Regions from separate parts of the Radiobacillus sp. PE A8.2 genome, predicted to be linked through region 2. Evidence: a T-box and tRNA genes for the amino acid it is inferred to sense, from the RefSeq annotation. Region 2 holds a T-box; the other holds one or more tRNA genes.

Region 1 (4,835 bases), on a different contig from region 2:
CTAATTTCTTTCCTATATGACCGTTCTTACTTACCTAAAAACTGTGAAAACAATGTATCGCGCTGAACTGGATAGATTACTTCCCCCGCAATGTCGTTTATAATGTGGATATTTCGATTTACTGCCAGTGCTAAATTGGTTGCACCAGACCCATGCGAATGATCAAGGTTTGTTAATGTATAAAAATGATGCTCCCGGTCGGATTGTTTAAATTGTAATCGATACTGCTCGGTCACTTTGTAATGCTTTTCATCTTCCCATTCTATCTTGTCTTTGAAACGGTTGGAGAACCACTTTGGAATGTGGGGTTGATAGCCGGTTGCCAGGATTACTTTTTCACTGTTGTGTGTAAACCGTTCTTCCGCTTGCCATTGATAACAGTCTAATGCATATTGATTGCCCTCTTTTTGTATAGTTTCTAACTCCGTTAACGGCTGAATCTTAACAGGGACGTGTTCATTATCAATTGTTTTATCGTAAAGGTTTTGATAAATATTTTCTAGTGTTGCTCCTTCAATTCCTTTTCGAAGTTGTTTCAAATGACCTAATGCCTCCATCCGCTGCGTGAATGGCAACTGATGAAAATAATCTACATAGTCAGGCGTGAATACCTCCTGAGCAAGCTTTGATTCATCTAATTGAAAGATACCAGGAGACCGTGTGAACCAGCTTAGCTGAAATTCATGCGTGTCCATTTCCTGCAAAAGATCATAAAAAATTTCCGCAGCACTTTGCCCAGAACCGATCACCGTAATCGATTTCCCTTTGACAGTACTTGATTTGTGATATAAGTAATCACTTGAATGATGTACATCTTCTTTCGGTAAACCGTCTGCTCCCTTTAACAATAATGGTTTACTTCCTGTTCCCATCACAATATTCTTGGCATAATAAGTCTTTCTTTGCGATTGATCCCAGTGATTAACCAGGACTTCATAGTAGCCATCTCGATCGATCACATCGATCACTTCTGACTTGAACACACAATGCGGTAGCTGCTTCACTACCCACCTGGCGTAGTCATTATATTCTCTACGCGGGATATCAAACCTTCGATAAAAATAAAATTTATACAAGCGATTCTTTATATGTAAATAATTTAGGAAAGAATAGTTACTTTTGGGATTAGCAAAAGTAACTAGGTCTGCAAGAAAAGGTACTTGAAGGTCCGCGTGCTCAAGCAACATACCAGGATGCCAATCAAAAGCATCGGACTCATCAAAAAAATAACTGGATAGCTCCGTCCGCTCATCGATCAAAGCAGCTAAGCCTAGATTGAATGGCCCCACCCCAATACCGATAACATCGACTATATGATTTTCCATCATCCTCACTCCTCTATGTAACAGCTTACCCATACCATATTCCCTATTAGCAAAAAAACATTCCTTACATTGGGGACATACATTCTAAAAAAACAAAAAACCAATGTTCTCTTGAGATTATCTTTACACTTAAGACAAATCGTAAAAATAGTGCCAGCACTACTCATGAACATATTAAGACTTGTCACATGAGCAGGGTTTGGCACTTATTCTCTGTTGTGCTACCACTTTTCCATTCGGGCCATTATACGTACAAGAACAGCTTCTTTTGGCAAATGCAAGTGCATCTGTTCTGCCAATTCCGCTACTTGCACCGGTGATGTAAGCCACTTTTACTCTTATTTCTTCCCCTACAATAACTCCTTTCCTAATTGTATGTCTGAAAGGGTGTAGAGACCAAAAAAGTGGGTGGCCTCACATATATTCCACGTGCGTTCGAACTTTCACAAAAAGTTTTTAATGCTATAAGGAAACAAATGCAAATCCTACCACTAATTCAAGATACTTGATCAGTTTCTTGCTTGCTCTCTTCATATCTTTTATGTTGCCGGTAACTATATGTCGCTTTGCTAACCAGTTCATCATCTTCTAAACCAGCACCAATAGCACCACCTAATGTAGCAAAAGAAGTCACTAGCCAAGTGAGATGAATGTAATTTTCTAACGTAACTTTTTCCTTTAGGACAGATTGACTACTGAAAAGCTGCTCTGGGATCAAGAGTCTTACCGATAAGAAAAATAAAACAAATAAAATGATATAATAAAATACCACAGCCACACTTAAGGTTATGATCGTTGTCGCATTATACATCCTTCGTATTTTCCTCTTATTCCAAAAGCTAGGTTTTTCCCACAAATTATGAACTAGAATGATCCATAGCACCATACTACCTATGGCTGTAAACATAAGGATAATATAACGGGCAGGTTCATATACAACACTCAAATTCCATAAAGAGGGGAAAATAAGTCCATATGCCCCAGTAGCAAATGCAATCGCAATTACTTTTTTAAAAGAAGAGAATATCTTCAAAGGGCGATTGGCGTGCACCATTCCCATAAGAATTCTCAATTTACCATTCAATCTAGGCATCACATAATATTGAAAAATAGTGTCCTCACTTTTCTCTGTCATCTTTCTTCTTATCGGTGATAACAAGCGAGATATTTTATGTTTACTTTGCGAAAATACTCCATCCTCTTTTTCCTCCATACTATTGGATTTTCCATTGTATAAGTCTTTCATCATCTGAATAATCGTGTCCTTCAACCTCTTTCGCATTGGCTTAAACCCAAATGCAGGAAGAGAAATTTGCGACACTTTTTTATTTAAATTAGAACTTGCTAATACAACATCTTTCTTAGAGAAAATCGGAAGATCCGTCACACTAATTACATAGTCAAAGTTACTTGCTTGAATTTCCCTCTCTGCTTTTTCGGTTATTTCATCAGCTGTTTCTGCCGCTCCTGTTATTGGATCAGCCTTTATTTCAATGTTCCAATCAACGGTATCATCTATATAGTCTTTAAAAGCATTAGGAAGTATTTCTGCTAATCTCCTAACCATTTTTTCAGGAAATTCAGGAGCTGGAAGTATCCCTACTTTCATTTCTCTCATTTCGCCCATCCTTTACTTAATGATTGTAAATTAATCATACCCCGGATTTGCGAACTAGAAACATGGGGTCAGTTTTGTTGTTCCATCATTTGTTTAATCGAGAAAAGACGTCACAGATAACCGTTTTCACCATGAATCGCACGATTATAGACTATTTGTTAAACACAAAATCAACGTTATTTCCTAAAAAAGCACACAAAAAAACGTCTCCCACAATGTAGGAAACGCTTGTTATTACAGTATATTCACGGTTAATTGATTTACTGATTTCATGAAAAAATAAGTACCGGTGGTCGGGGTCGAACCGACACTCCGTGAGGAACACGATTTTGAGTCGTGCGCGTCTGCCAATTCCGCCACACCGGCAATTTTGGAGGCGGTAACCGGATTTGAACCGGTGATAAAGGTTTTGCAGACCTCTGCCTTACCACTTGGCTATACCGCCGTTATATAAAAATGGAGCGGAAGACGGGATTCGAACCCGCGACCCCCACCTTGGCAAGGTGATGTTCTACCACTGAACTACTTCCGCTTATAAATGGCTGGGCTACTAGGATTCGAACCTAGGAATGACGGCACCAAAAGCCGTTGCCTTACCGCTTGGCGATAGCCCAACATATTATGGGGCGACCGGTGGGGCTCGAACCCACGCATGCCGGAACCACAATCCGGTGTGTTAACCACTTCACCACGACCGCCATAATTGAAAAAAAGCAGGGGTAGTAGGACTCGAACCCACACCGGAGGTTTTGGAGACCTCTGTTCTACCTTTAAACTATACCCCTATGTTATTAATATATGCTAATTTTAAAATAAATTGAATGGTGGAGGGAGTAGGACTCGAACCTACGAACCCGATGGGAGCGGATTTACAGTCCGCCGCGTTTGGCCAACTTCGCTATCCCTCCAAATATTCAAAAGTGGTGGCTCGGGACGGAATCGAACCGCCGACACACGGATTTTCAGTCCGTTGCTCTACCGACTGAGCTACCGAGCCAATAAGGTTATGATATAAGATTCTATTCATAATGTAAAGTGGCGGTCCGGACGGGACTCGAACCCGCGACCTCCTGCGTGACAGGCAGGCATTCTAACCAACTGAACTACCGGACCAGAGATTTTTCGCAAAGCGAAAATATCTATCATTAATATTCTCTGAACAAATGGATCTTCATTATTAATCTTAGATATTCCCCAAAGGCTTTTAAGCGTCACTTTTCTTGCTTTAAAACTAAGGAAATTCATTTTGTAACACAGATGATTATTCAACGAAGTTAGAAAAAATTTGGTTGCGGGGGCAGGATTTGAACCTACGACCTTCGGGTTATGAGCCCGACGAGCTACCAGACTGCTCCACCCCGCGATAATGTAAGAATAAGATTCTTACCATATTAACTTAAAAAAGTAATGGTGGAGGATGCAGGGCTCGAACCTGCGACCCCCTGCTTGTAAGGCAGGTGCTCTCCCAGCTGAGCTAATCCTCCATACATGGGATAATTTATTATCTTTAAGTTAGTGTAACTTATTTTCGTTTCTGCGAAAAAAGTTATATGACCCGTACGGGATTCGAACCCGTGATACCGCCGTGAAAGGGCGGTGTCTTAACCACTTGACCAACGGGCCTATACAATGATGTATGTATAAGTGGCGGAGAGCGAGGGATTTGAACCCTCGAAACCGCGTTAGCAGTTTACACGATTTCCAATCGTGCTCCTTCGACCACTCGGACAGCTCTCCATATGGCTCCACAGGTAGGACTCGAACCTACGACCGATCGGTTAACAGCCGATTGCTCTACCACTGAGCTACTGTGGAATGGAATTTATAGCCTGGCGGCGTCCTACTCTTGCAGGGGCGCGTGCCCCAACTACCATCGGCGCTGGAGAGCTTAA
Region 2 (18,679 bases):
TCGAGGATGAAAAAGAAATCGCTGATTTAGTTACATTATATTTAAAAAATGAAGGATTTACTGTTCTAACTTGTTCTTCAGGAAAAGAGGCAATTGATTACATTGATGGTAATCAACTAGATTTAGCAATATTGGATGTGATGCTACCTGATTTAGATGGTTTTACAATTTGCCAAAGGATTCGAGAAAAATATCATTATCCTGTTATTATGCTGACAGCCAAGGTGGAGGATTTAGATAAAATTACCGGACTGACACTTGGCGCTGATGATTATATAACCAAGCCCTTCAATCCGTTGGAAATGGTGGCACGTGTAAAAGCACAATTGCGGAGATATACTCGTTATAATTCCCATGATACAGATAATGCAAAAGCATCAGCAACAACATTGGAATATGATTTTTCCGGACTAACGATAAATAAAGTTACACATAAATGCACGCTATTCGGGAAGCAACTACAATTAACGCCGATTGAATTCTCCATCTTATGGTATTTGTGTGAAAATAAAGGAAAAGTGATCTCATCAGAACAGTTATTTGAAGCGGTATGGGGTGAGAAATACATAGATAACAATAATACTGTGATGGCTCACATTGGTAGATTACGAGAAAAAATGCATGAGCCGTCAAGAAAACCGAAATTTATTAAAACGGTGTGGGGGGTTGGCTACACGATTGAGTAATCAAACAAAGCACTTATCAGGTCGACAGTTAACAATGACGATTTTCACACAATTTTTTATTACATTATTCATTGTTACCGTTATATTAATTTTCTGCCTTTTCGCAGGTCAACTACTTCTTTCCCAATATACTTGGTATGCATCAGATTTACTATACCGAATATTGAATGGGAACGAAATACTATTATTAGTTTCATCTTGGTTAGTTTGTTTTGCTGTCATCTTTCTGATCTATTGGAAAAGGACATTAGGATTTATTGACAAAATTGCAGCGGCAAGTAACCAGCTTGTTGATACGAACGATACGTTAATTCATCTGCCAGTTGAATTGAAGCAAGTAGAAGATCGTATGAATCAAATAAAACAAGAAGCAAATCGTAATGCCCGTTTTGCGAGAGAAGCCGAGCAGCGGAAAAACGATTTAATTGTTTATCTTGCACATGATTTAAAAACACCCCTAACATCTGTCATCGGGTATCTCACGTTACTTAGAGATGAACAGCAGATTTCGCCGGAGCTTCAGCAAAAGTACTTATCGATTTCTTTACAAAAAGCGGAACGTCTAGAAGATCTAATTAATGAATTTTTTGAGATTACCCGTTTTAACCTAAGCCAGCTAAGTTTGGAGACAAGCAGCGTGAATTTAACAAGAATGATTGAACAAATCGCATATGAATTCACGCCATTGTTTAAACATAAAAACATACAGTACGAGCTTGAGATGCTAGCGGATATAGAAATTAAATGTGATATCGAAAAAATCCAAAGGGTGTTTGACAACCTTATCCGTAACGCAATTACTTACAGCTTTGAGAACAGTGTCATTTCTATTTTAGCAACAAAAGAACCAGAGGGCGTATCGTTATGTTTTAAAAATCAAGGAAATACGATCCCGAAAGATAAGCTAAATCGTATCTTTGAACAATTTTATCGCCTTGACAATGCTCGTTCAACGAAAACGGGCGAGGCTGGTTTAGGCCTTGCGATCGCGAAACAGATTATTGAATTACATAATGGAACGATAACAGCTTCCAGTGAAAATGAAACGATCGAATTTAATGTTTATTTACCATTCCGTCCGTAGGGAAATCGTAAGAATTTATTATGAAAAACATACGTTTTCCTCTATAAAAAACAAAAAAAAGCCACTATCTGATTTGGTACGATTTATGTACTGAACCAGATAGTGGTTTTTTTATATGAAAACACAAATAAAAGGAGTTTTAATAATGATAGCAAAAAAACGAGTAGTTCTGTTGTTTGGTGGTTGTTCATCTGAATATGATGTTTCCTTACAATCCGCTTATGCCGTGATCAGTAACATGAATGAAACAAGATATGAAACGATATTGATTGGTATCACGAGAGACGGCACTTGGCTCAGGTACTACGGAGATGCGGTAGATGTTCAGAAAGATACTTGGCAAACTGATGAAGTAAATTGCGTACCCGTGATGTTTTCACCGGACAGACATAGCAACAAGATTGTAGAAATTCAGTATGGAAACATAAAAGAAACGAAGATTGATATTGTATTCCCGATTTTACACGGGATAAACGGAGAAGACGGAACTGTGCAGGGATTGTTAGAACTTGCCGGCATTCCTTTTGTTGGCTGTGATACGATTTCTTCTGCTTTATGTATGGACAAGGATCGAGCGCACAAATTGGTAGAGCTAGCAGGAATTCAGACAGCTAAGGCGATAGTTTTGGACAGCTTGCCAAGTGAATTAGAGCTAATCAACCGGTGTGAGAAGTTATCTTATCCATTGTTCGTCAAACCGGTACGAGCAGGGTCATCTTTTGGTATTACGAAAGTGATCGAGGAACAGATGCTTGCGAAAGCGGTTGTGGATGCATTTTATCATGATTCTCGAGTAATCATCGAGGAAAATATAGATGGGTTTGAAGTTGGATGTGCAATCCTTGGAAACGATGACCTTATGCTTGGAGAAATTGATTGTATCGAGTTAGAAGATGGATTTTTTGATTATGAAGAGAAATATACATTGAAGACGTCAAAAATTCATATGCCTGCTCCAATTGAGCAAGAAGTAGTGAAAAAAATAAAAGTAGCAGCAGTGACTATTTATCGTGCACTCGGATGTTGTGGGTTAGCTCGAGTTGATATGTTTTTAACACCAGATATGCAAATTGTATTTAATGAGGTGAATACGTTTCCTGGTTTTACAACGCATAGCCGCTATCCAAATATGATGAAAGGTGCTGGGTTGGCGTTTACCGATATGATAGACAAGCTAATTCAGTTAGGTTTGGAAAAATGAGACGGTTACATGTGGACTATAAGGACATATACAAAGGAGACTTAATATTAGTCAATCGCAAATTTCCAATTCAGGACCAAATCCTTCATGAACAAATGCAGCTTATGCCAGTCGATCGTAAGCACGAGTATATTTTACTAGAAAGAAAAACTGCTAATATGCTAGCGCAATTACTACAATCGATTGATGGTGCAACTGAAATTGTACCTGTGAGTGGATATCGAAGCTATGCGGAGCAAGAAAAGCTATATAATGATTCACTAGTCGAGCATGGCAGCGTGTTTACTAAGCAATATATCGCTTATCCCGGATGTAGTGAGCATCAGACCGGTATGGCGATTGATTTAGCGGAACATGCAAAGACGATTGATTTTATCCGCCCTAATTTTCCGTACTCAGGTATTTGTGGTATATTTCGTCAGCATGCAGCCCAGTATGGCTTCATCGAACGTTATGGAAAAGAGAAGGTAGCAATTACTGGTATCGCCCACGAGCCGTGGCATTTTCGCTACGTCGGTTATCCACATGCTACCGTGATGCAAGAACATGATCTATGTTTAGAAGAATATATCGAATTTATTAAAAATTATCAGTACGAAGAAAATCACTATGTTATCAAGCAAGCGGATAAGCAATTAGAAATATTTTATGTAAAAGCGGATAGCAAGATTACAAGGATTGTAGTGCCAACAGAGAACTTTCAAATTTCCGGAAATAACGTCGATGGCTTTATCGTAACAATATGGAGGCATTCGGTATGAAGAAAACGAATCGAGTAGGTATGTTAGATCAATTTCGCTTGATTAGTGCCCTTCTCATTGTTGCGATTCATACATCTCCACTCATTTCGTATAGTGCTTCTGCTGATTTTATTTTGACATGTATTATTGGTCGAGTAGCAGTTCCTTTCTTTATTATGGTTACGGGATACTTTATGTATTCCCATATAAAGAATGGAGACAAACAATATTTAGTAAGCTTTTGTAAAAAAATAGCTGTGATTTATTTAATTAGTATTATTTTATATTTACCATTAAATATGTATGCTGGCTATTTCAATAATCCAATTGTTTTTGATCAGGTTGTAAAAGATATTCTTGTTAACGGTACGTTTTATCATTTATGGTACTTACCGGCATTACTATTAGGTGTACCGCTTGTTGCAATAATAATGGTGCGAATAAAGCTATTACCTATGCTCATCATTGCCTCCTTCTTTTATTTAGTTGGACTGTTGGGAGATAGTTATTATGGGCTAATCGAAAATATCAATATACTAGAAGGGATATATGAAGCAATCTTTAACATCGCGGATTATACAAGAAACGGACTATTTTACGTACCTATTTTTTTAGTCATTGGTGCTCTAATAAGCCGTCAGAAGCTGCAGCTTTCATTGTTTAAAAGTAGCATTGGTTTATTTTTATCTACCGTTTTCCTGCTTGCAGAAGGACTGTTATTAGACAGTTTTTCCTTACAACGGCATGATAGCATGTACGTTATGCTTGTGCCATGTATGTACTTTTTATTTCTTGTTCTACAACAAGTGCCTGGAAGAAGTAATAAAGAATTACGCAGCTTATCGTTGATTATTTATATTATTCATCCGTGGATGATTGTGATCGTAAGGGGAGTTGCTAAGTTAATTGAGCAACAAGCAATACTCGTGACAAATTCAGTGATCCACTATGCTGCGGTCAGTATTCTTTCGTTTATTGCTGCCTTGCTATTATTATTTGTCTGGAAAAGGCTACAAAAGCAAGTCCCTGCTAGCGATTCCCGAGCATGGATTGAAGTCGATCTGGACGCATTGCACCACAACGTATTATCACTGCAAGGTATACTGCCGAACCAGTCAAAGCTAATGGCAGTTGTAAAAGCAAATGCCTACGGGCACGGTGATATCCCAGTGGCAAAAGCACTTAATCGTGCCGGGATCGATGTCTTCGCCGTTGCGACAGTTGCAGAAGGAGTAAACTTGCGCACGCATGGTGTAAAAGGGGAAATATTAATTTTAGGCTACACAAATCCAAGGGATATTCCTTGTCTTAACCAATATCGATTAACCCAAACAGTGGTTGACGTGACACATGCTGAAACATTGAATGCGAGCGGCTATAAAATAAAAGTACATATAAAAATCGATACAGGAATGCACCGGCTTGGTGTGTGTGCTACTGATATAGAAGCAATACAGCATATTTATAATTGTGAAAATCTAATCGTAAAAGGAGTTTTTTCACACTTGTCTGACTCAGATAGTTTGAGCTCTAATGATGTTTCATACACAAACAAACAAATCACCTGCTTTTTTGATACACTCAAGGATTTGCGATCAAAGGGGTGTTCTGTAGGTAAGGTTCATATTCAAGGAAGTTATGGAATTTTGAATTATCCGGAATTGCCTTGTGATTATGCCCGTGCAGGAATTGCTATTTATGGTGTCTTAAGCACCAACGATAAAACGCGTGCCGAAGTGGCGCTGAAGCCTGTTTTAGCTCTGAAGGCGAGGATTGCAAGTATACGTAACATCGATGCAGGAGAAAGCATTGGTTATGCCCGTCAATACACAGCAAGCAGCAACATGAAAATCGCCACAGTTACAATAGGGTATGCAGATGGTATTCCTAGAAATTTAGCTGAAGGAAACGGGTATGTCCTAGTTCATGAACAAAAAGCGCCTATAATTGGTCGTATTTGTATGGACCAATTTACGATTGATGTTACACATATAAATGAAGTGAAGGCTAATGATATTGTTACTTTAATCGGTATAGATGGTGGTATGCAAATACAGTGTGAGGACGTTGCAGCAAAGTGCGGGACAATTTCGAATGAAATACTTAGTAGATTAGGAGAACGTTTAGGTAAGATATATAAGCATGCATAGCACTGCTCAATTAGGAGGGCAGTGTTTTGCTATGTAGTTCTGGCATAAGGATGCTTTTTTTTGATGGGTGAGGGCACTTTAGCGCTATTTACTGAATCTAATGCTTTGTAAAATATAAGCTTGTACTTAAATTTTCTGTCATAAAGGCTCGTCTATTGTCATATGTATTTAAGAAGACACATCTTTAAGGAGGCTACTATGGAATACTTGGGTACCTATTTACTGGCCGTCATCGAGACAGGTGGACTATTTGCCCCCTTGTTATTCATAGGTTTCCACTTGGTTAGACCTGTTTTCTTTTTTCCTGTTGTGTTTATTTGTATCTCTGGAGGGATTATGTTTGGTGCAGTGGCGGGTACGCTATATTCTGTGATTGGGATTACGCTTTCTAGCTTAATCTTTTACGGGATGGTACGGAAAATGCCTAAAATGTATGATAGGCTAAGCAGACTAAAAGCAAAGTTGCTTGGAAAGGATGCTAAATTAACAACGTCACAGATTGCTTTATTAAGGCTAATACCGTTTATACATTTTCATTTATTATCATTATGTATTTTAGAGGCCTCACATGATTTCAAAGACTATATGAGGTCATCACTCTTTTCTAATATTCCAATAGCAGTAGTTTATACTTTTTTCGGAAGATGGCTTTCGAGTCTTTCGCCTATGTTAATGGTTGCTTTTTTATTTGCTTTACTGCCAATCATCTATTTAATGAGAAGAAAAGAAATTATTTATAAATGGGACGACTTTTTCAACGTAAAAACTGGCGCTTAAAACTAGCGCCAGTTACATTTTTGTTATAATTAATTTGTTTACAGGATAGATCCATTCCACTTTGGCATAAGGATAACGAATTAATATTTCTTGTTCTAAGAAATATAAATCCTCTCTCTCTAACCCCTTTAACTCTCCAGGACGATGCGCACGAACACTAATATTGATAACATCAAAGGAATTCTCGGTCGTACCTAAGTATTTTTCCCCTTCAAAAACAAAGCCCTTGTATGTCATGAAAAAGTTCTTTTTTATGTTGTCTGGATAATCTAGAAAATAGAATTGCTTTTTATCCTTAGCAACTTCTAATTTTCTCTTTGGATTCATGATATATTTATACGCCGTGTATAACAACAATACCATCGCTACGATAATTAATATGCGAAATAATAATAATAAAACCATACGCCTCGACTCCCTAATCAGCTGATTCGCCTTATATACGATTCAGATACTTAATTGGTTTCACATTTGCATGTTATAATTGAAAAAAAGTTGTAATAGATGTTCAAAAAGGAGCTTAAACATGGATTGGAACCAATTATTTTCGATGCAAAAACAGTTAGATGCCTATATAGCAACAAATCACAAATTACATAGTAGCGATTTATTTGAAAAAAAGATACTTGCCTTATTCGTAGAGCTAGGCGAGCTTGCCAACGAAACGCGTTGCTTTAAATTTTGGAGCACCAAGCCTGCAAGCGAAAGGTCAGTGATCCTAGAAGAATATGTAGATGGACTCCATTTTATATTATCCCTTGGGCTCGACAAAGGCTATCAATATGAATCAATAAATACGCCAAGTGATACGGAATCTCTAACAACAAAATTCCAACAAGTTTATGAGAAAATCATAGCATTCAAACAACAACCGAGTAAAGCAATTTACCATCAACTCTTTTTTACATACGTGGAACTGGGTAGTTTATTAGGCTTCGATGAGGGAAGTATACAAGCAGCCTATGAGGACAAAAATAAAGTAAATCACGAGAGACAAGATCAAGGTTATTGAAAACCTAATTTTTGTTAAATCGTGCAAAAAAGGCTATAATTCTAGTGAGAAGGATTAAAGGAGGACTATACATATGGCAAAAACAGATGAATCTTTGACAATGTTAAAAGAATTAACAGATGCCAGAGCGATCCCTGGTAATGAAAAAGAAGCAAGAGACGTTATGACAAAGTATATCTCTCCCTACGCTGATGAAGTGTATACAGATAACCTTGGCAGTTTAATTGCTAAAAAAGTTGGTCAAGACAATGGACCGAAAATTATGGTTGCTGGACACTTAGACGAGGTAGGCTTTATGGTCACTCGTATTGATGATAAAGGATACTTATACTTTCAACCAACAGGTGGCTGGTGGAGCCAAGTGATGCTTGCGCAACGAGTAACGCTCTTAACGCGTAAAGGTGATCTAACAGGTATTATCGGATCTAAACCACCGCATATTTTACCTCCAGAAGCACGCAAAAAACCAGTAGATATTAAAGATATGTTTATTGATATCGGTGCTTCAAGCAAAGAAGAGGCACAGGAATTTGGCGTTCGTCCTGGTGATAGCGTTGTTCCTTATTTCGAGTTTACACAAATGAAAAATGAAAAGTTACTTCTTGCAAAAGCATGGGATAACCGTATCGGTTGTGCGATTGCTATTGAAGTATTAAAGCAGTTAAAAGGAGAAAAGCATCCGAACGTCGTTTATGGTGTTGGAACCGTACAAGAAGAGGTTGGATTACGTGGTGCGAAGACTTCCACAAATCTGATCCAACCAGACATCGGCTTTGGGGTTGATGTAGGTATTGCTGGAGACACTCCTGGAGTTTCCGATAAAGAAGCAGATAGCAAAATGGGTGACGGTCCACAAATTATTTTATACGATGCATCAATGATCTCACATAAAGGCTTGCGTGACTTTGTCATTGATACAGCGGATGAAAAGAAAATCCCATATCAGTATGCATCTCTTGCTGGTGGTGGAACAGACTCAGGTTCTATCCACTTAACAGCGAATGGCGTACCAGCACTATCTATCACAATCGCGACACGTTACATCCACACGCATGCAGCGATGCTTCACCGCGATGATTTTGACAATGCTGTTAAACTAATCGTAGAAGTGATTAAAAAGCTAGACGCAGACAAAGTAAAAGAAATTACATTTGGATAAATAAGAAAAGCGCAGAGCGCCGCCCGAGAAACGTAGCGACTTCAGAATCGACTGAGATAAAGGAATCATGCCCCGCGTAAGGGGTATGTCGACGTTGGACGACAAGTCCGCTTTTAGTCGACCTTCGATAAAACTTGAATCGATGATGACTTATCGCAGGGCGATTCGTGAAGTCGCCTAGTTTCTGGCGCTCGGAGCTAGACACCTGCGCAAATTTTATACTTTCCTATCCTATGAAAAAGGCTAGAACCATGAACGTGGTTCTAGCCTTTTATTGCAAAGGAAATTATAAAATATACTAAATATGGATAACATTAAGCATTAGCCACGGCCAGCTCCGAGCGCCAGCGACTAGCGAGACTTCCCTCACCTCATGACACGATAAGTCAACATCGATTCACTTCGTTCACCGTGTTTCCTTTATCTCCTCGAAAATATAGAACAATTTTCTTCGTGCGAAGTAAAGCTTTCGAAGCCTCCTCTGGTCCTACGGTTCAGTCCAGTCCGTACGTCGCTAACCGGCGCTCTGCGCTTTTGTTCTTTAAGATAAAAATCGTTTTCTTATTTCAGGTGGTGGAAGCGTACAGCTGTCCTTTTTTCCAAACCATTTATAACGATTATTTGCAATAATGTTGTAGAAATAATCTCTGATTGGACGTGGAACTATTATTAGGGTGCTAAAAATTTTCCAAGGTGCTTTTAAACGTCTGCACACCCGCAACGCTGCACTAGATCTGAAATAGCAGCTGTCGTCATCGACAAGAACAAAGCTATTAATATCCGCGTCAACCTTATGCTCTTTTAACAGCTGCTGTCCGATATCACTTTGAAGAGAAGCAAACTTGAAATAACCTTTTGGATCTCTCTTAATAATAAATTGGACACTACTGTCACAAAAATTACATTCACCATCAAATAAGATTATCCGGTTCATAGCATCACCTTCTCGCTATATTGTCGTCCTGTTTTTAGTATAACACTTTTGGAGATAAGGGATAATTAGGACGTTTTTTGAAAAACATGATATTGCTATTGAGCCGAACAATACAGGTACTATTGTCCAAAATGAAACTGCAAAATATAGTATCGATTATCCAATACGAGAAGTGAAAAACGGGACCTATACTTCGCAATTTAGTTTTTCTGATATATTAATCGGCGAACAAAAGAGTGACGTAACGTTCGAAGAAGAAATAAGGATTAAAAACTTTTTTCAAGATATATTTGGTTAATATTAATTGTAAAAACTAAAATGGGATTAAAATCCAATTATAAACAAAACAAAATTTTATCAAGGCAAGCTAACAGAAAAAGTATCTTTGGATAGTTCTATGCTAGCATTGTTATGAATGATTTCAAAACAGATTTGTGGAAGTATTGCTAGTGCAATCTGGATTAATTTCGCAAAATATGGATTAAACTAATCGGTAACTAACAGGCACCGGCCTGATAAGATTTATGCTATAATTAAACGAAGGTAGGTGTTAATTTATGAGTAAAATTACCAAAGAACAACTAGATAGTTTTCTTAGGAGCAATGATGCCGATGTGGAGGATATCATAGAAATCATTAAAGAAGATTATGGATCAGTGCTTACGAATAATAATATTGAACTTTGCAACATAAGTGAAGACAGAATAGAAAAAATGACAAGAGCAATATCTGAGAATAAAGTAATCGTAGAAAAAGTTAAAAAAGCTAGACAAGAAAGAGACCCAGAATTCACATCGTATCTTCGAAATAAAGAAAACTTTAAAGATTTTTTAAATGAGGTGAAAGATGGTAAAGCGTAACATGAGGAAAACATTGTCGCAATCGAAGCATGTTATTTTGCCAATAACACGGAGAGTGCGCATATATTTTACACCGTAGACCCAAATAAAGATTGAGTTAATAGAAATTCTTTAAAAACGCTAAATCTAATCACACAGAAACAATTCAAATAGTTATCCACTACAGCTAATGTATCCCCTCCTTGTCATCTAAAACCCCTTTCAAGATGAATCTCACTGTATTTCAGAAAATGAAAGCCAAATTAAAAACAGGCTGCCCACATAGTGAACAGCCTACTTATAAGTATTTTAATGCACTTGCTTAACACCTTTTTCCAATGTTGCAATCATTTCTTGCTTTTCACTGTCGTCGGAGTTTTCCCAAATTAATTCAAATAAAACGCCTAGTCCGGGAAGCATTTTTTCTTCACCGTTTTGGATGGCATCTACGATTGTCGCTTCTAATTGTTCTGGATTGTTGTCTGTTACGTTAGCTAAAATTGCTTTTCTTAAATTTAAATCCACAGTTGTTCACCTCATAATCGAAATTTATTACTTGAGATTAGTTTGACCTTATGGGTAAGAAATATGTATGATTAGAAAAGAATTTACGATAGAGGATGATCACGGTGATAACGTCAGTACAAAACAACAAAGTGAAGCAATGGAAAAAATTAAAAATGAAAAAGGAAAGACAAAAACAAGGGGTATTCCTTGTGGAAGGTTTTCATTTAGTAGAAGAAGCGATAAAAAGTCAATGGAACGTTCAAGAAGTGATAGTACAGCAAGGAGTGGAAGTACCGGATTATGTTCAAGATATAGAAGTACATGAGCTCACCGATAATGTTTTTCAAGCTATAGCGGAAACGAAAACACCACAAGGCATCGCAGCGGTTGTCGGTATGAAGCAACATAGTTGGGCTAGCTTTCAAAGGATAGTTATTGTCGATTCTGTACAAGATCCAGGCAACCTCGGTACACTGATTCGCACTGCAGATGCGGCAAGATTTGATGGGATTGTGCTCGGGGAAGGTACAGTAGACGTATACAATGAAAAAGTGGTTCGTGCAACGCAAGGTTCCCTGTTTCACTTGCCGATTTTCCAGGCAAACTTGTTGGAAAAAATACCAGAACTCCAAGGTGAAGGCTTCGATGTTTGGGCTTCTACCTTAACAGGTGCCGTTCCGTATCATACGGTTGCAGTACCAGACAAAGTTGCTTTAATTCTCGGCAATGAAGGAGAAGGAATTGCTGAAGCTGTGATTGAGCAGTCTGATCAGCTTATTAAAATTCCGATTTACGGACAAGCAGAATCATTGAATGTAAGTGTTGCTTCTGGAATATTAATGTATTATGTAGCCAATCATAACCAATAAAAGCGTTAATAAGAGCTTATTTTCAAAAAAGTTCCTGTCTAAGGTTGCATGTTTCAACAAGTTTTTCTATAATAAGTAAAAATGCGAATAAAATTAGGCGTTGAAAGAGCTAGTAAATAATTACCTGATCGATTGTAGGGAAGAAGTGCCATAGACTGCGAGCATTTCTATCGAAGTAATTGTTGAACCTTCACTCTGGAGCCGACACTAGGACCTTGCATAGCAAGTAAAGGTGTTCCGGAATGTTCCGTTATCAAAGCACAAGTGGGCACATACATAGAGCAATATTTCTTTGTGTCAACGAGGGTGGTACCGCGATATGATAAGTCTCGTCCCTTTTTAGGGGCGGGGCTTTTTTGCATTTTCTCATTTTACATAAGTCAATTTCATAATTTCCTTACGCAGCTAGTTGCATTCACATATAGTTTGGGAACGGTTTTACCCAACTATATGCGGATGTAAATGGCTAAAAATTACTATTATGAAATTGACAAAATAAGGAGGTTAAAAACATGAAAGAACGTTTACAAGAACTACAAACGGAAGCGATTGAAAAGGTTGAGAAAGCAACAACACTGACCGATTTACAAGATGTTCGTGTTGCTTATCTTGGGAAAAAAGGACCAATAACTGAAGTATTACGTGGTATGGGTAAGCTTTCAAAAGAAGAGCGACCTGTTATTGGTGAATTAGCTAACAAAGTAAGAGAAGCAATTGCATCAGCTTTGGATGCAAAGAAAGCAGACATGGAAAAAGCTGAATTGGAAAAGAAATTAGCAACAGAGACGATTGACGTCACGTTGCCAGGCCGACCAATCCCTGTAGGTGGACCACACCTGTTAACATCGATTGTTGAGGAAATTGAAGATTTATTTATTGGTATGGGCTTTGAAATTAAAGAAGGACCAGAAGTGGAAACAGACTATTACAATTTTGAAGCATTAAATTTACCAAAAGGACATCCGGCACGCGACATGCAAGACTCTTTCTATATTACAGAGGAATTATTGCTCAGAACACATACATCACCAGTACAGGCAAGAACGATGAAGGAATATGGTGGCAGCAAGCCAGTGCGGATGATCTGTCCTGGAAAAGTGTACCGACGTGATACAGATGACGCGACACACTCCCATCAATTTACGCAAGTAGAAGGTCTGTTGATTGATAAAAACGTTCGGATGAGTGATTTAAAAGGTGTTCTTAATCGTTTTGCCAAAGAGATGTTCGGCGAAGAAAGAGAAATTCGCTTACGTCCAAGCTTTTTCCCATTCACAGAGCCGTCCGTGGAAATGGACATTTCTTGTAAAGTTTGTCATGGAGAAGGCTGTTCTGTATGTAAACGCACCGGTTGGATCGAAATCCTTGGTGCAGGAATGGTCCATCCGAATGTATTAGAAATGGGTGGCTATGATCCGAACGTATATAGTGGATTTGCCTTTGGTATGGGACCAGAAAGAATAGCAATGCTCAAGTATGGTGTCGACGACATCCGTCATTTCTATACGAACGATGTTAGGTTCTTAAAGCAATATCATAAGGTGTAAAGGAGGAGCGAATTGTTATGTTTGTATCATTAAATTGGTTGAAAAATTACGTAGATATAGATGATATTACCCCTGAAGCGTTAGCAGAAAAAATTACAAAATCAGGGATCGAAGTCGAAGGCATTGAATATATTGCTGCTAAAAGCTCGAATGTTGTAGTTGGACATGTTAACACGTGTGAACAGCATCCGAATGCTGACAAACTAAATTTGTGCCAAGTTGATGTTGGAGAAGAAGTATTACAAATTATTTGTGGTGCTCCGAATATCGCCCAAGGACAAAAAGTAGCAGTTGCTAAGCCTGGTGCAGTATTGCCTGGGAATTTTAAAATTAAAAAAGCTAAGCTGCGTGGCGTGGAATCGAATGGTATGATTTGTTCCTTGCAGGAGCTTGGCATTGAGGAAAAATTTGTACCGAAAGAGTTTGCAGAAGGAATCTTTGTTTTTCCAGCAGATGCAGAAGTAGGTGCAGATGCATTACAGCTATTAAATCTAGATGATGCCATTTTAGAATTAGGTCTTACGCCAAACCGTTCAGACGCACTAAGCATGCTAGGTGTTGCTTATGAAGTAGCTGCTATTCTGGATAAGGAAGTGATATTACCAGAAGAAGAGCCTGATACGGTAACTGAGCAAGCAGCTGACTATATTAAGGTCAATGTAGAAGCACCTGAACTGAATCCGTATTATGGCGCGTTTGTTATTAAAGATGTCAAAATTGGTCCATCACCGCTTTGGATGCGTAACGCTTTAATGGCAGCTGGGATTCGTCCGATAAATAATGTAGTTGATATTACCAACTATGTGTTATTAGAATACGGCCAGCCGTTACATGCATTCGATTACGATCAGTTCAGTTCCAAGGAAATCGTTGTACGTCGCGCCAATCAAGGTGAGACAATGGTAACCTTGGATGATCAGGAGCGCACCCTAACAAATGAACACCTCCTTATTACGAATGGCAAGGAAGCAACCGCACTTGCTGGAGTTATGGGCGGAGCAGATTCTGAAGTATCGGATCAAACAACAACCGTGTTACTTGAGGCAGCATACTTTGACTCGAAAGCGGTACGAACGGCATCTAAAGATCATGGCCTACGTAGTGAAGCTAGTACACGTTTCGAAAAAGGTGTCGATCCCGATCGCGTACTTCGTGCTGGGAAACGTGCAAGTTTACTATTAAGCAAATATGCAAATGGTAAAGTGCTAGATGGAGTCGTTGCTTTTGATGAACTAGATAAGACGGAAAAAGTCGTAGAAATTAAAACAAGTACAATAAATGATCGTCTTGGAACGGAAATTGCGGATCAAGAAATTGCTGACATTTTGCGTAAACTCAACTTTACTTTTGAACAGAATGGTGAACTGTTTACGGTGAAAGTGCCAACTCGCCGTCAGGATATTACGATTTTTGAAGATATGCTGGAAGAAGTTGCTCGTATTTATGGCTACGATAACCTTCCGTTTACCTTACCACAAGGCGAATCACAAGCTGGTGGGTTAACAGAAGTGCAGCAGCTAAAGCGCGATGTGAAGCATTACTTACAAGGTGCAGGGCTTATGGAAACGATCACTTATTCCTTAACTAGCAAAGACCGTGTTGAATTATTAGTGAGCCCAGAAATCAAAGCGCAAGCAGTCTCATCCGTAGCATTAGCGATGCCAATGAGTGAAGAACATAGCACCCTTCGCCTTAGCATTTTACCAGAGCTACTTGACTCTATGGCTTACAACTCAGCTCGTAAGGAGCAGAATGTAGCTTATTATGAAATAGGTACGGTGTTTGTAACAGATGAAGAGAAGGTTACAAAACAGCCAAAGGAAATGCACAGATTAGTTGGTGCTTTAACTGGTGCATGGGTTACCCATCCATGGCAGCAAGAAAAGAAAGCAGTCGATTTTTATGTTGTTAAAGGAATTGTCGAGGGATTGTTTGATAAATTAGCAATTACCGCTTCCTACAAGCAAGTAAAAATTGATGATATGCACCCGGGCAGAACGGCACAAGTATTGATCGGGGAAAAACCGATTGGTTTCATCGGTCAGGTACATCCGGCTGTGCAAAATCAATTTGATTTAAAAGATACGTACGTATTTGATCTTGATTTCGAAGCGCTAGTAGAAGCGCGTCAAAGTGAGCCAAGCTTTGCTAAAATACCACGCTTCCCATCTGTGTCTAGAGATATCGCTCTAGTCGTAGAGGAAAATCTTTTAGCTGGAGACATTCAACAAACGATCGAACAAGCAGGTGGAGCACTCGTCAAAAAAGTAGAAGTATTTGACGTATATCAAGGGGAACACCTTGAGCAAGGTAAGAAATCACTAGCCTTTAATTTGCTGTATTTGGATCCAGAAAGAACACTTACAGACGAAGAAGTAGAACAATCTTATCAATCAATTCTAGAAGCTGTGAAAGAAGCACATGGCGCAGAGTTGAGAGGATAATAACTATAGGGGAGAGTGTATCTCTCTTCTAATAGCAGCGCATGGGAAAATGTAAGATTATTCTCATGCGTTTTTCTTTTTAGAGGTTCTTATTGTAATCTTTGTTGCTTTTGATAACTGATATATACAGCGGCATAATCTTGCTGTGAAAAATACGTTATCTCCGTGGAGAGCACCGATAGCTGGTCTGTGACTAGAACACAAAAAGCAGGCTAAGAATTTCGCGGACACAGGAGACCTTATTTTGCCTGAAAAGCCAGTTTTAACTATTTGTCGGCCACCAGAGACCTTATTTGCTACATACAGCATACAATAAAAAGCATTTTATTCAAATAAGCGCACTGGAGGCCGCACAATTCTAAATATGAAGCTTTTGTCACAGATAAGAGCTGTGGTGTCCGCCAATGTCAACAACACAGTGATATGGACCTGACTTCACAAACTTCAGCCGCAGACATTGTCGCAGCTTGTGTTAAATACAACCTTTCAATATTTTCAGTATACGCATTTAAAAGGCCTTAATAATTATAATGATTACCTACTAAAAATTAGAAAAAATATGGTAAAATTATCTTATCTATAAGGGGGACATACATTTATGAAGAAAATCATTCTCGGAATCGTACTATTCTTTTCTTTGTTAACATTATGGGGGTGTCAACAAGAACAAGCGGAGGAGGAGGTCACTGAACCTTCAGCAGAGGAATCATCAGATAATGTTGCATCCGAATCTGAACAAGATACGACAACAGAAGGTGAAACAGAGACAGCATCTGAAGAACAAGCACCGTTTTTTTGGCGTGTAGATCATGAAGGGAACACGGTCTATTTACTTGGATCGATTCATATAGGAAACGAAGATATGTATCCGATGGCAGAGGAAGTAGAGGAAGCATACGCTTCAGCAGATCAACTAGTAGTTGAAGCAAATATATTAGAAGCAGACGAATCCACAATGCAAGATGCGATGATGGCTAATAGTCTTTATACAGATGGATCAGTACTTTCCGATCACATAAGCGATGAAGCGTACCAAAACTTAACAGATGTTTTAAATAGTTATTCGTTAGAAGGTATGACAATGGAACAGCTTAATATCTTTAAACCTTGGTTCGTCGAGCAATTATTGACAGAGCTTGCCTTCATGGAGTTGGATACGGTAACGACAGAATATGGTGTTGATTATCATTTCCTGGAGCGAGCGGTTGAAGATAATAAACCAATATTAGAGTTAGAAGGCATTGAAGAGCAGTTTAACTTCATGATTGATATACCTGAGGATATTCAAGTGGAAGGACTGGAACAAACGGTAAACAATTGGGAAGAAGCAGCTGGGCCAGCGGCATTCAACAGCTTAATAGATGCCTGGAAAACAGGCAGTGAACAACAATTAGAAGCCGCCGCATCAAGCAGTGATGATATTGTATCCAATTATGATACATATCAAGCACAACTATTGGAAGACCGAAATGTAAACATGGTTGAAAAAATTGAAAGATACTTGACAGCCGATTCGGAGCAGACTTATTTCGTTATCGTCGGTGCGCTACATTACATAGGAGATGCAGGTATCGATAATTTGTTGGATCAAGATTATGATATACAATCTTATGCAGAAATACTAGAGTAGGTGATGTTTTGTGGAAAAAAATAAACATGCACTCGTAATCGGTGGCACCGGAATGTTAGCTGGTGTGACGAGATGGTTAGCGGAATCGTCTTATATCGTTTCTGTTATCGGTAGAAATCCGGTTAAGCATGAAAAATTAAAGCAGTTCGTTACTGATTCAGGTCGTGTGAATAGTTTAGTAGTGGATTATGAAGATTTAATTGATTTAAGTGAGAAATTGACAGCTTCCATTGTAAAGTACGGTCCTATTAGCCTGGTAGTTTGCTGGTGCCAATCGGACAAAGCGATAGCTACAGTGAGTAGACTAGTGGCCGAGCAAGTCGACGGATGGGCAATGCACCATGTGAAAGGAAGTCGAAAATACTTTGAGAAGGAGCATTTAAATTTACCTGACAATTGCAAGTATCACGATTTATATCTTGGTTTTGTGATCCTGGGAGATACTTCACGCTGGTTAACAGATGAAGAAATATCAACAGGTGTGGTACGAAGCATCCGTGAAAATACCAAAAGTATAGTTGTTGGGACCTTGCAACCGTGGGAAAAGCGGCCTGGATATTGATCGAAGGCCGCTCTCTCGTCACTAGAGGATATGTAATTGATAGCTAGGAAGAGCAACACCTAGGTAATAGAATTTAAACCGCATGAGGAACATCATGCGGTTTTTTATTGTCAGCATTTATTGACATGAATATTGTAAAGTGTTATCTTTATGTCAATAAATACTGACAAGTAGAAAGAAGTTGACTGTATGAACCAACCGAATGTGCTAGTGCTAACCGAACATGATCAATTGAAATCACTGAGTGACCCTTTACGAGTAAAGATTTTATCGTTATTAATTGAAAAGCCGCTATCTGGGCAGCAAATTTCACAAATGATTGAGTTATCAAGATCAAAGGTGCATTATCATTTAGGAGATTTAGAAAAAAATGGACTGATTAAGCTTGTTGCAGAGAACAAGAAACGAAATATGACACAGAAGCTGTACCAAGCTGTTGCTAAAAGCTTCATTCCTTCTAATTCGTTACTGCCGTTTTCAGAAGCTTACAGTGAAAGCAGACGTCAGCTTACTCTTTCCACTTTGGATCGTGCTCGAA

What was found. The T-box of region 2 lies ahead of pheS (phenylalanine--tRNA ligase subunit alpha). A T-box ahead of a tRNA ligase gene usually reads a tRNA of that ligase, here a tRNA-Phe.
Region 1: it has a tRNA-Phe gene. The T-box ahead of pheS (phenylalanine--tRNA ligase subunit alpha) is inferred to sense a tRNA for this amino acid. The anticodon was not compared.

Annotation. Positions count from the first base shown of each region.
Region 1 covers NZ_JBJGXI010000089.1:333-5,167, forward strand. Annotated here, with positions in the region: gene ACI6MV_RS24570 (lysine N(6)-hydroxylase/L-ornithine N(5)-oxygenase family protein) at 27-1,325, opposite strand; gene ACI6MV_RS24575 (hypothetical protein) at 1,822-2,943, opposite strand; tRNA gene ACI6MV_RS24580 (tRNA-Leu) at 3,228-3,309, opposite strand; tRNA gene ACI6MV_RS24585 (tRNA-Cys) at 3,315-3,388, opposite strand; tRNA gene ACI6MV_RS24590 (tRNA-Gly) at 3,401-3,475, opposite strand; tRNA gene ACI6MV_RS24595 (tRNA-Gln) at 3,483-3,557, opposite strand; tRNA gene ACI6MV_RS24600 (tRNA-His) at 3,566-3,641, opposite strand; tRNA gene ACI6MV_RS24605 (tRNA-Trp) at 3,658-3,728, opposite strand; tRNA gene ACI6MV_RS24610 (tRNA-Tyr) at 3,766-3,851, opposite strand; tRNA gene ACI6MV_RS24615 (tRNA-Phe) at 3,865-3,940, opposite strand; tRNA gene ACI6MV_RS24620 (tRNA-Asp) at 3,980-4,056, opposite strand; tRNA gene ACI6MV_RS24625 (tRNA-Met) at 4,230-4,306, opposite strand; tRNA gene ACI6MV_RS24630 (tRNA-Val) at 4,352-4,427, opposite strand; tRNA gene ACI6MV_RS24635 (tRNA-Glu) at 4,495-4,566, opposite strand; tRNA gene ACI6MV_RS24640 (tRNA-Ser) at 4,589-4,680, opposite strand; tRNA gene ACI6MV_RS24645 (tRNA-Asn) at 4,684-4,758, opposite strand; rRNA gene rrf (5S ribosomal RNA) at 4,771-4,835, opposite strand, start outside.
Region 2 covers NZ_JBJGXI010000006.1:98,269-116,947, forward strand. Annotated here, with positions in the region: gene vanR (VanR-ABDEGLN family response regulator transcription factor) at 1-686, shown strand, start outside; gene ACI6MV_RS05365 (sensor histidine kinase) at 679-1,770, shown strand; gene vanG (D-alanine--D-serine ligase VanG) at 1,919-2,971, shown strand; gene ACI6MV_RS05375 (M15 family metallopeptidase) at 2,968-3,732, shown strand; gene vanT (serine racemase VanT catalytic subunit) at 3,729-5,861, shown strand; gene ACI6MV_RS05385 (TVP38/TMEM64 family protein) at 6,060-6,638, shown strand; gene ACI6MV_RS05390 (sigma-w pathway protein ysdB) at 6,651-7,043, opposite strand; gene ACI6MV_RS05395 (dUTP diphosphatase) at 7,165-7,650, shown strand; gene ACI6MV_RS05400 (M42 family metallopeptidase) at 7,724-8,809, shown strand; gene ACI6MV_RS05405 (thiol-disulfide oxidoreductase DCC family protein) at 9,351-9,743, opposite strand; gene ACI6MV_RS05410 (hypothetical protein) at 10,301-10,603, shown strand; gene sspI (small acid-soluble spore protein SspI) at 10,892-11,107, opposite strand; gene ACI6MV_RS05420 (TrmH family RNA methyltransferase) at 11,212-11,958, shown strand; T-box leader at 12,050-12,298, shown strand; gene pheS (phenylalanine--tRNA ligase subunit alpha) at 12,471-13,505, shown strand; gene pheT (phenylalanine--tRNA ligase subunit beta) at 13,523-15,949, shown strand; gene ACI6MV_RS05435 (TraB/GumN family protein) at 16,548-17,579, shown strand; gene ACI6MV_RS05440 (Rossmann-fold NAD(P)-binding domain-containing protein) at 17,590-18,141, shown strand; gene ACI6MV_RS05445 (ArsR/SmtB family transcription factor) at 18,331-18,679, shown strand, end outside.